DNA from 3 places in the Pantanalinema rosaneae CENA516 genome. Region 2 is predicted to be linked to each of the others. Evidence: predicted binding sites of a transcription regulator. Region 2 holds the regulator's gene; each other region holds the start of a gene.
What was found. The regulator HrcA, encoded in region 2, represses chaperone genes, less so after heat shock. The targets are predictions, from matches to a motif close to ANTTAGCACTCNNNANTNNNGAGTGCTAANT.
Positions count from the first base shown of each region.

Region 1: groL (chaperonin GroEL) is a predicted target of HrcA. The motif match lies at 2,360-2,390, and genes of this name have one in related genera.
Region 3: groES (co-chaperone GroES) is a predicted target of HrcA. The motif match lies at 2,807-2,837, and genes of this name have one in related genera.

Region 1 is NZ_JBLZFZ010000073.1:3,050-7,799, forward strand. Features, by position in the region: gene ACN4EK_RS27915 (GTPase family protein) at 1-185, opposite strand, end outside; gene ACN4EK_RS27920 (hypothetical protein) at 265-426, opposite strand; gene groL (chaperonin GroEL) at 655-2,331, opposite strand; gene ACN4EK_RS27930 (hypothetical protein) at 2,567-2,704, shown strand; gene ACN4EK_RS27935 (hypothetical protein) at 2,723-3,742, opposite strand; gene ACN4EK_RS27940 (MBOAT family O-acyltransferase) at 3,795-4,750, opposite strand, start outside.
Region 2 is NZ_JBLZFZ010000088.1:1,231-5,980, forward strand. Features, by position in the region: partial or broken gene ACN4EK_RS29830 (GspE/PulE family protein) at 1-497, shown strand, start outside; gene ACN4EK_RS29835 (rhodanese-like domain-containing protein) at 590-937, shown strand; gene hrcA (heat-inducible transcriptional repressor HrcA) at 1,115-2,194, shown strand; gene ACN4EK_RS29845 (YciI family protein) at 2,197-2,463, opposite strand; gene ACN4EK_RS29850 (class I SAM-dependent methyltransferase) at 2,476-3,147, opposite strand; gene rfbD (dTDP-4-dehydrorhamnose reductase) at 3,235-4,116, shown strand; gene ACN4EK_RS29860 (glycosyltransferase) at 4,309-4,750, shown strand, end outside.
Region 3 is NZ_JBLZFZ010000010.1:116,375-121,124, forward strand. Features, by position in the region: gene ACN4EK_RS08100 (hypothetical protein) at 1-839, shown strand, start outside; gene ACN4EK_RS08105 (tetratricopeptide repeat protein) at 986-2,725, shown strand; gene groES (co-chaperone GroES) at 3,039-3,350, shown strand; gene groL (chaperonin GroEL) at 3,451-4,750, shown strand, end outside.

The sequences.
Region 1 (4,750 bases), on a different contig from region 2:
AAGGCTGGTTGAGTCCATTTGACCAGTAACCAGCGCCAACCGACAAAGACCAGGACGATAATGCCCCAAATCCAGTTAATTCCTAGCTCATGAATTTTCATGCCTGCCGCAATCATGAGGAAGCTAACAGTTGCGGCGATCGGAACGGCTAATATTATCCACTGCCAACGGTTTAGTCGCACCATACGTCCTGGGCTGATCTCGTTGTCTCCAGTCTAGGAGCTTTTCTTGATCGGTGGACGGGGATCAGGACCAGACTATCAGTTAGCGTTGAGCCGATGTGTTGGCGTTCAGATTTAGGGGTGTGGGAAACCGATGAATAGAATCCGTTTGAGGAGATAAATAGCCAGACACGATCGATAGGGCGGTAGTAATCGCGATCGCGTGGATAATCATCGAGCCTTTGCTGCAAAGTGAACCAGACATGACGTTTTCAGGAGAATGAGGAATCTACTTCAGTTATCGTCTGTTGGTTGGAGGAGTCATGTGATAACAGTAGCCATTTGGGGTGATTTATATCACGGGCAGCCAGAAATCTGCTATACGAGCTTGACAGTCGAATTACAGTTATGAAAAAGAGTAGGCTGCTAGAATCACAACCTACTCTAAGACTGACGTTATCTCAGCCTTGTTAAGCCGCTACGGGGTTAGGGACTACATCATGCCCATGCCGCCCATGCCACCCATACCGCCCATACCGCCCATACCGCCCATGCCACCCATGCCACCATCGGGAGCACCAGCAGCGGCTTTCTTCTCAGGCTTCTCAACCACCAGGGCTTCTGTGGTCAGTACCATGCCTGCGATCGAGGCGGCATCCTGAAGGGCAGAACGCACGACTTTGGCTGGGTCAATAATGCCAGCGACGATTAAATCCTCAAATTGGTTAGTCAAAGCGTTGTAGCCCATATTGAAGTCCATGTGCCGGACTTTCTCAACGACCACCGCACCTTCTACGCCAGCGTTATCCGCGATTTGCTTTAACGGCGCTTCCAGCGATCGCAGCACAATATCTGTACCAATTTGCTCGTCGGTCGTTAACCCACTCTTGAGTTCTGCCAGTTTAGGAGCTAAGTGAATCAGGGTGACACCACCACCGGGAACAATTCCTTCGTCAACAGCGGCTTTGGTGGCATTGAGCGCATCTTCAATCCGCAGTTTGCGATCTTTCAGCTCGGTTTCGGTGGCGGCACCGACTTTGATCACGGCGACTCCACCGGATAACTTCGCGATCCGCTCTGAGAGTTTTTCTTTGTCATAGTCAGAATCGCTGCGTTCCAGTTCTTGGCGCAGTTGCACAATCCGCTTCTCGACATCGGTTGAGTTTTCGATGTTGGAGACGATCGTTGTCGCGTCTTTGGTGATGGTGATTTTGCGGGTTTTGCCCAGCATATCGAGGGTGACGGAATCGAGGCTGAGTCCGATATCTTCCGAAATCACCTGTCCGTTGGTAAGGACGGCGATGTCTTGCAGCATGGCTTTACGGCGTTCCCCGAATCCGGGGGCTTTAACTGCCGCGACACTCAGGACACCCCGTAAACGGTTGACTACTAAGGTCGCTAGAGCTTCGCCTTCGATGTCTTCTGCCATTACGATCAGAGCTTGCCCGGAACGAGCCACTTTCTCCAGGACGGGAACCAGTTCTTGAATCGAACCAATTTTCTTGTCGGTGAGCAGAATCAACGCATTTTCAAACTCTGCGATCATCCGCTCGGTGTCGGTGACGAAGTAGGGAGAAATGTAGCCCCGATCGATCTGCATCCCTTCCACCAGTTCCATTTCGGTGGCTAGAGACTTCGATTCCTCTACGGTGATCACCCCATCCTTACCAACTTTGCTCATGGCTTCGGAAATCATCGCACCGACTTCCTCATCGTTTCCGGAAGAAACCGTGGCTACCTGGGCGATCGCGTTGCCTTCGATCGGCTTCGCAACCGCCTGAATTTCGGTGACCAGCTTGGCGACAGCCTTTTCAATCCCGCGTCGTAGAGCGACCGGATTACTGCCAGCCGCCACATTCTTCAAGCCTTCATGAATCATGGCTTGAGCCAATACCGTAGCCGTGGTGGTGCCGTCACCTGCCAGATCCTTCGTTTTAGAGGCAACTTCTTGAATTAGCTTGGCTCCCGTGTTTTCCAGGGGATCTTCGAGTTCAATTTCCTTGGCGATCGTAATGCCATCATTGACGATCTGTGGTGCGCCATATTTCTTCTCTAGCAGGACATTCCGACCCTTCGGCCCTAACGTGACCCGCACAGCATTGGCGAGAGCGTTCACCCCTTTCTCTAATGCCTGCCGGGATTCTTCTTGAAAGACAACAATCTTTGCCATAGCTTTCTCGTTCAGTTCTCCACATAGAATTTAGCACTCTCAGCGATCGACTGCTAAAAGCTTTTCTATCTAATGATGTATGAAGACTGTCTGGGCAATCCTTCCGCAAAAGATTAGGTTTCTGTATCGATCGATTAAGTCTTGTCAATAATTGATTAAGGAATCGCTATAGTCAGGATTGAATCTACTGAATGGTTTGTCAAATCGCTATTTATCTACGGAAACATCAAGACCGATGAACGAGACGCTGATGACTCTGGTTGGCATGGTTGTCCTGTATGCCCCTTTAGCCTTGATTGCTCTGGTCGTTGGGTTCGCCTGTTTTATTCGGATCATGCCATTGCTGGCGAGTAAGCAGTCTAAAACAGCATGATGAGTTGACCTTGAGGAACTAACCTTGCCAGCGATCGCTTTTGCCAATTTGTTGGAGAAACTGCTGTAGTCGTGTGGCGTAGAGCGATTGGTAGGTCGCTAATGGGTATTGCTTGACATCAACGCCAAAGGTGGGTGGTTGTCCTTCCAGGGTTTGAGCCATGTCCTGAAACACCTGAGGATAGTAATGGTTGCCGTCATAGGTGTTGTCAGTGCGAGTGGTCATGGCTGAAGGAATGGCAAAATCATAAAAGCGATTAAATAGACTGGCGATTTGATGAGTTCCAGCTAATTGGCAATTCAGTAATCCTTCGGCATACATGGTATTGAATACCCGCCAGGCGGAGATCGGGGCGACGAATCCCACAAATTCAGCTTGAGGAAATTTTTGTTTGAGAGCTTGATAGGACTTGACTCGTTCAAGTTTACACGCGTCGCGATCGGGGGGTTGCCCAGGTGGTTCCGGTGCGATTAATTCGGGTTCGTAATCTGGGATATCTTCCGATAAAGTAACTTTAAAATGTTGGTTATATAGTCGGGAGTGCTCATACATGTCTAACACTGTTCTGAGCGATAAAGACAGTGTATTCATCGAGAAAAAATAAGTTTCATAGAGTGGAGTGGGTTGAATTTCTCGGGCTGTCAAATAGGAGTCATCTGAGGCTTCATTCAATTTAAATGGCTCAACTTCTACATAGACGATCGCCGGATTTGCCCCTTTTTGTTTGATATAGTCGGCATAACTGATAATTTCTTCAATCTTGCCGCCACTAAAGGCATAGTTAAAGCAGTGATGGTTTTGAAACCATTCGGTGTGAAGGATGGTAGCTCTGGAAGTCCCAAAGATTAAACAGTTGTATGCTTCTGGTTGCTGAAGATAAAGGTTAGTTTTAGCTACCCGTTCATTCCAGGGGGGATTAATGGCTGTTAAGCGATTGCCACTGTGATACCAGAGCGGGTCAACCACATAATTCAGCAACCCGATCGCTAGAATAAGTGTGATTAATACTTTGAAGTAGGTATTTAAGTAAGTTCTCATCGGGTTATCCCTCAGCGATCGTCGAAATACTTAATTAACTAGAATCAAATCTCTAAAACTCAAAATATAAAAACTCACTGACTTTGACTAAATTTAGCAAGGCAATCACACTTAAAATGGCACAAATAACTGCCCAGAATTGGTTTGGTTGCCAATAGAATTTTTTGCACCATTGAGATGGTTTGGCATTATTTGTTATGGCTGATTGTTGCTGATGATTGGCTAAGTGGTGTTCGCCGATCCATTGCTGGGTATTGGGTAGACACCAAACGATCAGCAGTAAGCCACCTATGATCAGTGTCAGCATCAGTGGATCTAACTCATAAATGTCTTCTACCTGTTCGATTTCAATTTCTAAATTTGGCATTAAATCAGTAAAGTCAAGTCCCTGCACTCTGACCATGCCTTGCAGCATTATCCAGGCAGTGTGCATATCTCTAGCGCGGAAGAAAACCCAACCGATGACCACCGCAATAAACGTGATCAGACCACTTAGAAATCGGCTCCAATACGGGCTGGGGTTTAAGTCCTGTCCCCAGATCCGCTGACGATACGATCGCCACTGGTGATTAATTAACAAATACACCCCATTTAGACCACCCCACAATACAAATGACCATCCGGCTCCATGCCAAAGCCCACCTAATAACATGGTGATCATAAGATTAATATTGCGACGAATTTCACCTTTACGATTTCCGCCTAAGGGGATATATAAATAGTCCCGCAGGAAGTTAGAAAGAGTAATGTGCCAGCGTCGCCAGAATTCAATAATACTGAGGGATTTATAGGGAGAGTTAAAGTTAATTGGCAGTTGGATTCCAAACAATTTGGCAATGCCGATTGCCATATCAGAATAACCAGAGAAATCAAAATATAATTGCAGGGTATAGGCTAAGGCTCCTAACCAGGCTTCAAACAAGGTTAATGATACATCTTGATGGCTGGCGGCTGTAAAGACTTGATTGGCATAGGGAGCAACGCCATCGGCTAACACCACTTTTTTAA
Region 2 (4,750 bases):
ATGATGCGGTCAGTGCGATTCCCCGACTAAAAGACATTGGCCCTGATCCAGGGTTGATTAGTGATGCCCTATTGGGAATTGTGGCACAGCGATTAGTCCGCAAAATCTGCCCCCATTGCTCCGAACCCTACACGCCAACGGAGGCGGATCTAAAGGTATTAGGCATTAGCTGGGAGGAAGCCCAACCAGAGCAGTGGCGGCAAGGACGGGGCTGCGCTCGTTGCTTCCAGTCAGGCTTTATGGGACGGGAAGCCATTATCGAAATGCTGAATGTAGACGACACAATTCGGCAGATTATTTACGAAGGCTCAATGACCCAACTCTATCGCTACCTGGGTGAGATTAATTTTGATTCCTTCCGGGTTGCCGCGATCGCCAAAGTTACCCAAGGAATCACGACCGTCAAAGAAGTTTTGCGGGTACTACCTCATAGTGCGATGTATCGCCGTTACCTGGAAGGCAATCGCCATAACTGGATCCATGCAGTCAGTAGTTAGACAAGAACCCGTTTGATCGCTAAATTAGTTTCAATCCAGTCGCGTTGGTTCCCGCGATCGCGGCAGTCTATTGACCTATTGATGCAATTGCTATGTCTACTCAATCGATCGTTCAAATTAGTGTAGAGGAGTTGGCTCGACGGCAAGCCGAGGCGGCTGAAACCTTGCAACTTGTCGATGTCCGAGAACCCCATGAGTTACGCATGGCAGCCCTGGAGGGGTTTCAAAACTTGCCCTTAAGTCAGTTTGCCGAATGGTCGGGTGACATTCGCTCCCGCCTGGATCCAGATAAGGAAACACTCGTACTGTGCCACCACGGGATGCGATCGGCGCAAATGTGCCAGTGGTTACTCAGTCAGGGGTTTACCAACGTCAAGAATATTGCTGGCGGGATTGATGCCTATTCCCTCATGGTTGATCCCACGATTCCCCAATACTGAGACTCCCGATCGCCCTAAGTCCCCGATCGCTAAGATAGGATTACATCTAAGCCGTCAGTGTATCCCTGATGACGAGCGTTACCGTTGTTACGGTGCATCCTCCCAATTCAGGCGACAATAGAGCATTCATTGTTCGCTTTCCTTCAAAACCCTTTTAGCATCCCGCTCTTACCCTCAATGTCTATCCAGGTCAATTTAACCAATCGCCAACAACAGGTGCTTTGGGCAACCGTTCGCCACTATATTGCGACGGCTGAACCCGTTGGTTCCGAAGCGTTAGTCAAAGAATTCAATCTTAGTGTCAGCTCTGCCACGATTCGCAATGCGATGGGGGTGCTGGAGAAGGTCGGCTTACTTTACCAACCTCATACCTCCGCCGGACGCATTCCCTCCGATTCGGGCTACCGGATTTATGTGGATAAACTAATTACACCAGCCACGGAATTTAACTCTCAGGTAGAACAGTTACTCAGCGATCGCTTAAACCGGGAAGACTGGAGCCTGGAAGCGATGCTGCGGGGGGCTGCCCAAATTCTGGCAGCGGTGAGTGGTTATATCGCCCTGATTACCCTACCTCAAACCGCCACAACTCGCTTGCGCCATGTGCAATTGGTGCTGGTGGATGCCAAGCGGGTGATGCTGATTTTTGTCACCGATTCCTACGAAACCCAGTCGGTTTTACTGGACTTGCCGCCGATCGCCGACCATACCATACCCGACCCCGAGCTATTGGAACGAGAGTTACAACTCCTGTCCAACTTCTTGAATAGTCACCTGCGGGAATGCCCCTTAGCGGAACTGGCAACCCTGGACTGGACAGAACTCGATCGCGAGTTTCAGCGCTATGGTGACATGCTACGCACCGTGTTAACGGAACTCTCCCGCCGTTCCCAAGCTCCCGCCACCACCCAACTGATGATTAGTGGCTTATCCGAAGTGCTGCGGCAACCGGAATTTTCGGAAGTGCAGCAAGTCCAAACGATCGTGCATCTGCTAGAGGAAGAACAGGATCAACTGGTTCCCCTGATCTTTGAACCCTCACCAACGGAAGCCCCGGGTAGACGGGTCAGCATTCGCATCGGCTCCGAAAATCCCTTGGCACCCATTCGCACCTGTACCCTGATCTCATCGACCTACTGCAAGGGCAGCGTTCCCGTGGGCAGTGTGGGGGTGTTAGGCCCAACCCGGATGGTGTACGAAAATGCGATCGCATTAGTGGAAGCCGCCGCCGATTATCTCTCGGAAGCCTTTAGTTAGCCTCATTCGATCACCACTCGCCATTCATAGAGTTCGTAGGTGACACAGCCGTTTTGAATTAAGGGGTCTTGGGCGACGATCGCCCTTGCCTCCTCCAGCGAAGCGGCTTCAAACAACAACATGCCACCGCCGCCCCCACCCCAGTAGCCAGAGCGAGCATGACGACCCTGACGAATTAATTCCCGAACAAATTCTTTATGGGCAGGAACATGTTGATCGAAGATAGTTTTATCCACAATTCCCGCTTCAATCTTGACGAACCAGGGCATCTACCGACATCCTTAATAGGGTTTTGTAGCAACAACGAACATTTGCGCTCCCAGGAATTTCCAGGCGATCGGGAGTTTTAAATATAGGGACAATAGTGTAGGGGAAGACGGTCTGCCTTTGGTAGAAAAGGGCAGAAAGCGAGGAATCATGGTTTCAATTTGAAAGCCGATCGTTTTTAAAACTTCTTCTAGAGAAATGTGGGTAATCGGCAGATGGTGATCAATAAAGTCGTAATATTCTTTAACCGCATACTTGAAATTCGGTTGAATAATCAGCAATTTGCCGCCGGGATTGAGCAGCTTAAAGCAAAATGCCAAGACTTCGATTAATTCTTCCTTACTGCGTAAATGCTCAAAGAAATTAGACACAAAGATGCGATCGACTCCTGACGGCAAGCTGCGATGTTGGTTGGAATCTAAAATATCAATATTAAAGACCTGAACATCTGGGTTAGCGAACTGTTTCGCATCGGGATTCAGGTCAATCAAATATTTTTCTTTAGCTTGTACCTGATTAATGAATTCGCAATAACCACCCCCAATATCGAGGACAGTCGAATTTTTGCCAACATACGTTTGGAGAAACTCTTTAACCAAAACCTTCCAAAGTTTGAGTTTAGCCTGCTGTTCTTGGTAGTTGAAGCGGTTGGAATACAGCTTGGCTAAATATTCTTGCTGTTGCATAATTATAAGGTTTTTATGTAGACCTCCATTAGGGTATCACTAACAGACTTTAATGGAAAAGGTTGCCTAAAATGCTCAGGTTTTGCCATGACACGAATTTTACTTACAGGCGCAGCAGGTCAGGTCGGTCAGGAGTTACAGCACACCTTAGCCCCCCTGGGGGAAGTAGTGGCGGTGACGCGGGAACAGATGGATTTCTCTCAAGCTGATGCCGTCCGGCAGATCGTGACATCCATGCAGCCGGATATGATTGTGAATGCGGCAGCTTACACGGCAGTAGACAAGGCGGAAAGTGAACTAGAGTTAGCCAATCTGGTCAATGGTACGACCCCCGGAATTCTGGCAGAAGTTGCCCACCAACGAAACATCGGCTTGATTCACATCTCCACCGATTATGTGTTTGATGGCAGTCAAAGCACCCCCTATCGAGAGACCGATCCGACCCAGCCATTGGGAGCCTATGGTAGCTCGAAGCTACTGGGGGAAGAGGCGATCCGAGCCAATTGTCCACTGCACATGATTATTCGGACTGCCTGGGTCTATGGAGCCAAAGGTCAGGTAAATTTCGTCAAAACCATGTTGCGCCTGGGAGCCGATCGCGAAGAACTACGAGTTGTCGCGGATCAAATTGGTTCACCCACCTGGGCATTGGATCTGGCAACCGCGATCGCCCAATTTTTACCCCAACTCAGTCCCGACACCGCAGGCACCTATCACTACACCAATAGCGGCGTATGTAGCTGGTACGATTTCGCGATCGCCATCTTTGAAGAAGCGGCAGCGCTAGGATTTCCGCTCAAAATCCAGCGAGTGATTCCAATTCCCACAGCAGACTATCCCACTCCGGCACGTCGTCCTGCCTTCTCAGTGTTGTCGTTGCAGAAAACCACCCAGTTATTAGGATCACCCCCACCCCATTGGCGACAAAGCCTCCGCAAAATGCTCCTAGAACTCAAACAATTAAGTTAAAGGCATGAGAGGGTGTTTGAAAAGTCAAAATCGTTACCTGAACCGCCCCCCTAGCCCCCCAATTCTGGGGGGAACCGGATTCAAAGTCCCCCAGAATTGGGGGGCTTATAGCCCTACAGGCATACTAGAAAAGGGGGCAAGTGCAATCACTTTGATACTTTTAAAGCATCCTCTGAACGAGACAACCTCCCTGTGATTTATCTAATTACAGTTAATTACTTTTCAACAGATTTAATTGCTCAGCTTTTGGTATCAATTAAGTCTACTAAAGCTTCAAATTTCAAGTTAGTAATTGTCAATAATTCTCCGGACGATCGCCAGATTCAAAAACTAGCTGGAGTATCAGTTGTCATATTAGAGGCTGAGCAGAATTTAGGGTTTGGAGCGGGTTGTAATTTAGGCTTGCAATGGGTTTATCAACAAGAGCGTTCTGCGATCGTCTGGTTAATTAATCCCGACACAACATTACCGGAAGATGCCTTAATCCAAGTCGATCGCTTTTTTCAAAATCATCCTGAATTGGCGATCGTCGGGACAGTGGTCGATCAACCCAATGGTCAGCCCTGGTTCACCGGGGGACAATTCATGACTGAAACGGGAGCGATTCTGACCACCGATCGATTTGCACACAGCT
Region 3 (4,750 bases), on a different contig from region 2:
CGATTCTTTTATATTTTCCCAAACAATTTTCCCTGGTTAAGCAACTGCGGCAGATTACCCTCATTCCCCAATTACTGCTAGTTGGAATTGGCTGGTTTTTAGTTGCCCACGCGATGTTGTTTAAGTTACATTTACCCAGTCGATATACGGGATATACCTTTCTATTAGCGATCGTTTTAGCCACCGGGATTGTCCTAACCATGATGTTAGATGCAATTTACCAATGGATGCAGACGACTCAACCTAAAACCATCCTTAAATCTGGTCTAGCGATCGCACTCATTACCATCATCACCAGTTCGTTGTTGTTCTATCCATCAGTGGCAAAAAGTTTCCCAGTCACCGGATATTTAACTGGCACAGCCCCCCATCTATATCAATTTTTTACCCAGCAACCCAAAGATATTGTGATTGCTTCGTTAAGTTCAGAGGCAAATAATTTGCCAACCTTTGCTCAGCGATCGATCCTGGTTGGCAGTGAGTATGCTGTCCCCTATCACGTTGGTTACTATCAAGAATTCCAGCAACGAGCCAGTAATTTAATCCGCGCTCAATACAGCTCAGATTTAAATACAGTTAAGCAATTTATTCAGCAGTACAGGATCAATTTTTGGGTATTAGAACCAGAAGCCTTTGAGCCAAACTACCTGAGTAACAATTCCTGGATTAACCAATATCAACCAGCCGCAACTGAAGCAGTAGAGTCTTTGGAGCAAGGTCATATTCCTGTTTTACAACAGATGTTAACGGGCTGTCCGGTCTTAGATCTGGATCATTTTGCAGTCATTGATACCCGATGTATCCAAAATTTCTCTTCACTCAAACCAATCCGCCCCTAGCCCCACCAATGACCAAAACACCTCAACCATGAATGATCCGGATTTCTGCCAATCAATGAGAAACTTTTGAGGGCAGCAGAAATTCGTAATACTAGAGAGTTGTCATACTGGGGAATAGCACCCTGAGTTCAGGCAGGAGGGGGACAATGGGAATACTTTGGCAATCAGCTATGCAGAATCAACGATCGCGCAACAAAGCATTAAAAAGCTGGGCTCGACAAACCAGCTTAATCACACTCTTACTACTATTGGCACAGTCTGGGCTGACTCCGGTAGGGATGGCTGCTCCTACCGAACCCGATGAGTTCCCGCCTAACCCCTTAGAACTGACTACGCCTGATCCCCTATTGCCCAATCCGCTCCGACCATTAACAGCGCCAGAACAACAGCAGTTAGCGATCGCCTGTGATGCCTTAAATGCCGAAGCCCAGGCAAGATTACAGGCTGGCGATCGGGTGGGCGCATTTGACCTCTGGAACCGGGAATTACGATTACGTCGAGCATTAGGATTAATTCCTGAAATTCAAGCGTTAGGTCGAGTGGGAGATATTGCCTGGAAAGAAACAGATACTACCCAGGTACGGTGGATTACTAAACGCTTAGATGCCATCCTGACTCAAATTCTGCCACCACCGCCACCCAGTTCTGGTAGCCCAACTCCAACCACTCCTCCTGCCACCGATCCTGGTAAAGTTCCCGTCGTCCCACCGCCTCAAACCCCTGCTCCCAGCCCCACGCCTAATCCAAGCAGTTCTGTTCAACCAAAACCTGAAACAACCGCGAATCAAGCTGGAGGCAATCAGAACGGGACATCATCGAGTAACGCTCAAATTAACTCGGCGCCAATTCGGACGGATCAGAATCGTTCAGTTCGGGTCAACTCATCATCCAACAGTAGTTCTCCAGCCAGTTCAGCCCAGGTAAATTCATCTCAAACAAGCCGCTCCCAAACGGGTGCAGTGCCAACCACCCTGGCACAAACAGGTACAACTACTCCGACCAACCCCACTCCTGCGATCACCGTTCCCACCCGAACTGTCCCTGTCACTCGCCCAACTCCACCAAATCCTGGTGTGACTGCACCGATTCTGAACCTTGATCCAGCGACCAAAATTCGGGTGTTAGAAGCCTTGGGGATTGCTTACCAGCAAGTCCGATTACCTCAAGTAGCGGTCAGAATCTACGAACAAATTTTGGCAGATGCCAGACAACGGCGGGACGAAGCAAAAATTGAATCGACATTAATTACCCTGGGTCAACTGCACTTAAGTTGGTTTAGTTATGACCCCGCCGCCACGGCATTCCGAGAACTGCTAGAACGATCGCGAACACGGGGCGATCGCCAATACGAAATTCTGTATCTCAACCAACTGGCCTATATTCACGAACAAGCCAAACAACCGGAAGCCGCGATCGCCTACCAACAGCAATTAATCACGCTGTACCAGACAGTCATGAGAGATCCCAACCCGATTCCACCGCTCCATATTCGCATGGGCGACAACTACCAGATCATGGGGCGACTGGATTTGGCAGAACAAAGCTATCAAGCGGCCTATCAACTGGCACAACCCTTACTGCAACTCGCCTATGCCAGCGATTCTCTACAGAAATTAGCCGCTCTCTATCTTGCGAATAATCGTCTGGATGCTGCCCTGCGGATTTACGATTTTCTGATTGGGGTAGAGCAACAAGCCTACAACACCTATGGCGTGATGGCGGCTTACGACAAAATTGGGCAAATTTATTTGTCTCGCAAGGAATATCCCCAGGCTATCCTGGCATTCCGACGGGGGTTAGATCTAGCCAGACAACTCAAGTATCGTGAGGACTATTTTACGGGACAGATCCAACAGGCGGCTCAACAGGGAAAAGCCGGTCAGTAAACCGTTTCAAGCCTCCCTACTTTCTACCGTTCGGAAACCCGTACATGCGATCGGATTGTCATCTATGCAGCGGCTTAGGTAAATTAGCACTCGAGGGTTGAGAGTGCTAACCGAGCACCAAAACTCTGTTAGACTGGCAACGGTGGATCGAGTGAATTGACTTTTGATCACTTTTCCTACCTTGCAACCTGCAACGGCAAGCTCATTCCAGTAATGGCATTGATGAAGCACGATGCGTTATTTGAATTGGGCGGCTTTGCCTTGCAAAGTTTGAACTTAACCGAGCCTAATCTGCTAGTTTGGAGAATTTAGTATGGCAGCCGTATCTTTGAGCGTTTCCACTGTTAAGCCTCTGGGCGATCGCGTGTTCGTGAAAGTCAGTGCTTCTGAAGAAAAGACGGCTGGTGGCATCCTTCTGCCCGATACGGCAAAGGAAAAGCCCCAAGTCGGTGAAGTTGCTGCAATCGGGCCTGGCAAGCGGAATGACGATGGCTCTCGCCAAGAGCTAGAAGTCAAAGTCGGTGACAAAGTGCTGTACTCCAAGTATGCCGGTACTGACATCAAATTGGGTACCGATGAGTACGTGCTCCTGTCTGAAAAAGACATTCTAGCGATCGTTGCCTAAGTTAGGCACAAGATAACTGGTTGAGATTACCAGTTTCTAACCCATCTCCATTAATCTTTCACAATTCCTCACTCAACTACTGAAGGTTACAGCAACAATTATGGCAAAACGCATCATTTACAACGAAAACGCTCGTCGTGCCCTGGAAAAGGGAATGGACATTCTGGCTGAGGCAGTTGCCGTTACCCTCGGGCCCAAAGGTCGCAACGTTGTGCTAGAGAAGAAGTTCGGCGCTCCGCAAATCGTCAATGATGGTGTCACCATCGCGAAGGAAATCGAACTCGAAGATCACGTTGAAAACACTGGCGTATCCTTGATTCGTCAAGCCGCTTCCAAGACCAATGATGCCGCCGGTGATGGCACCACCACTGCAACCGTTCTGGCTCATGCCATGGTGAAAGAAGGTCTGCGGAACGTGGCAGCCGGTGCAAATGCGATCGCGCTGAAGCGTGGGATCGACAAAGCCACCAGCTTCCTGGTTGATCAAATTGCTCAACATGCTCGTTCCGTCGAAGACTCTAAGGCGATCGCCCAAGTTGGCGCGATCTCTGCGGGGAACGACGATGAAGTCGGTCAAATGATTGCCAACGCCATGGACAAAGTGGGCAAAGAGGGTGTGATCTCTCTGGAAGAAGGCAAGTCCATGACGACCGAACTGGAAGTCACGGAAGGGATGCGCTTCGACAAGGGTTATATCTCTCCCTACTTCGCAACCGACACCGAGCGGATGGAAGCCGTTCTGGATGAACCCTTCCTGCTGATCACCGACAAGAAGATCACCCTGGTACAAGATCTCGTGCCCGTCCTGGAGCAAGTGGCTCGCGCCGGTCGTCCGCTGGTGATCATCGCGGAAGATATTGAGAAAGAAGCGCTGGCTACCCTGGTGGTAAACCGTCTGCGCGGTGTGCTGAATGTGGCGGCGGTGAAAGCTCCTGGCTTCGGCGATCGTCGTAAAGCCATGCTGGAAGACATCGCGGTGCTGACTGGTGGCCAACTGATCACCGAAGATGCCGGTCTGAAGCTGGATGCGGCTAAGATCGACAGCCTGGGTAAAGCCCGTCGTGTCACCATCACCAAAGACAACACCACGATCGTGGCTGAAGGCAACGAAGCCCAAGTGAAAGCTCGCGTTGAGCAAATTCGTCGCCAAATGGACGAAACCGACTCCAGCTACGACAAAGAAAAGCTGCAAGAGCGTCTCGCTAAGCTAGCTGGCGGTGTGGCTGTAATCAAAGTCGGTGCGGCAACCGAAACCGAAATGAAGGATCGGAAGCTGCGGCTGGAAGATGCCATCAACGCGACTAAAGCGGCTGTGGAAGAAGGCATCGTTCCGGGTGGTGGCACCACTCTGGCGCACCTGTCTCCTCAACTGGAAGAGTGGGCAAACGGCAACCTGGCTG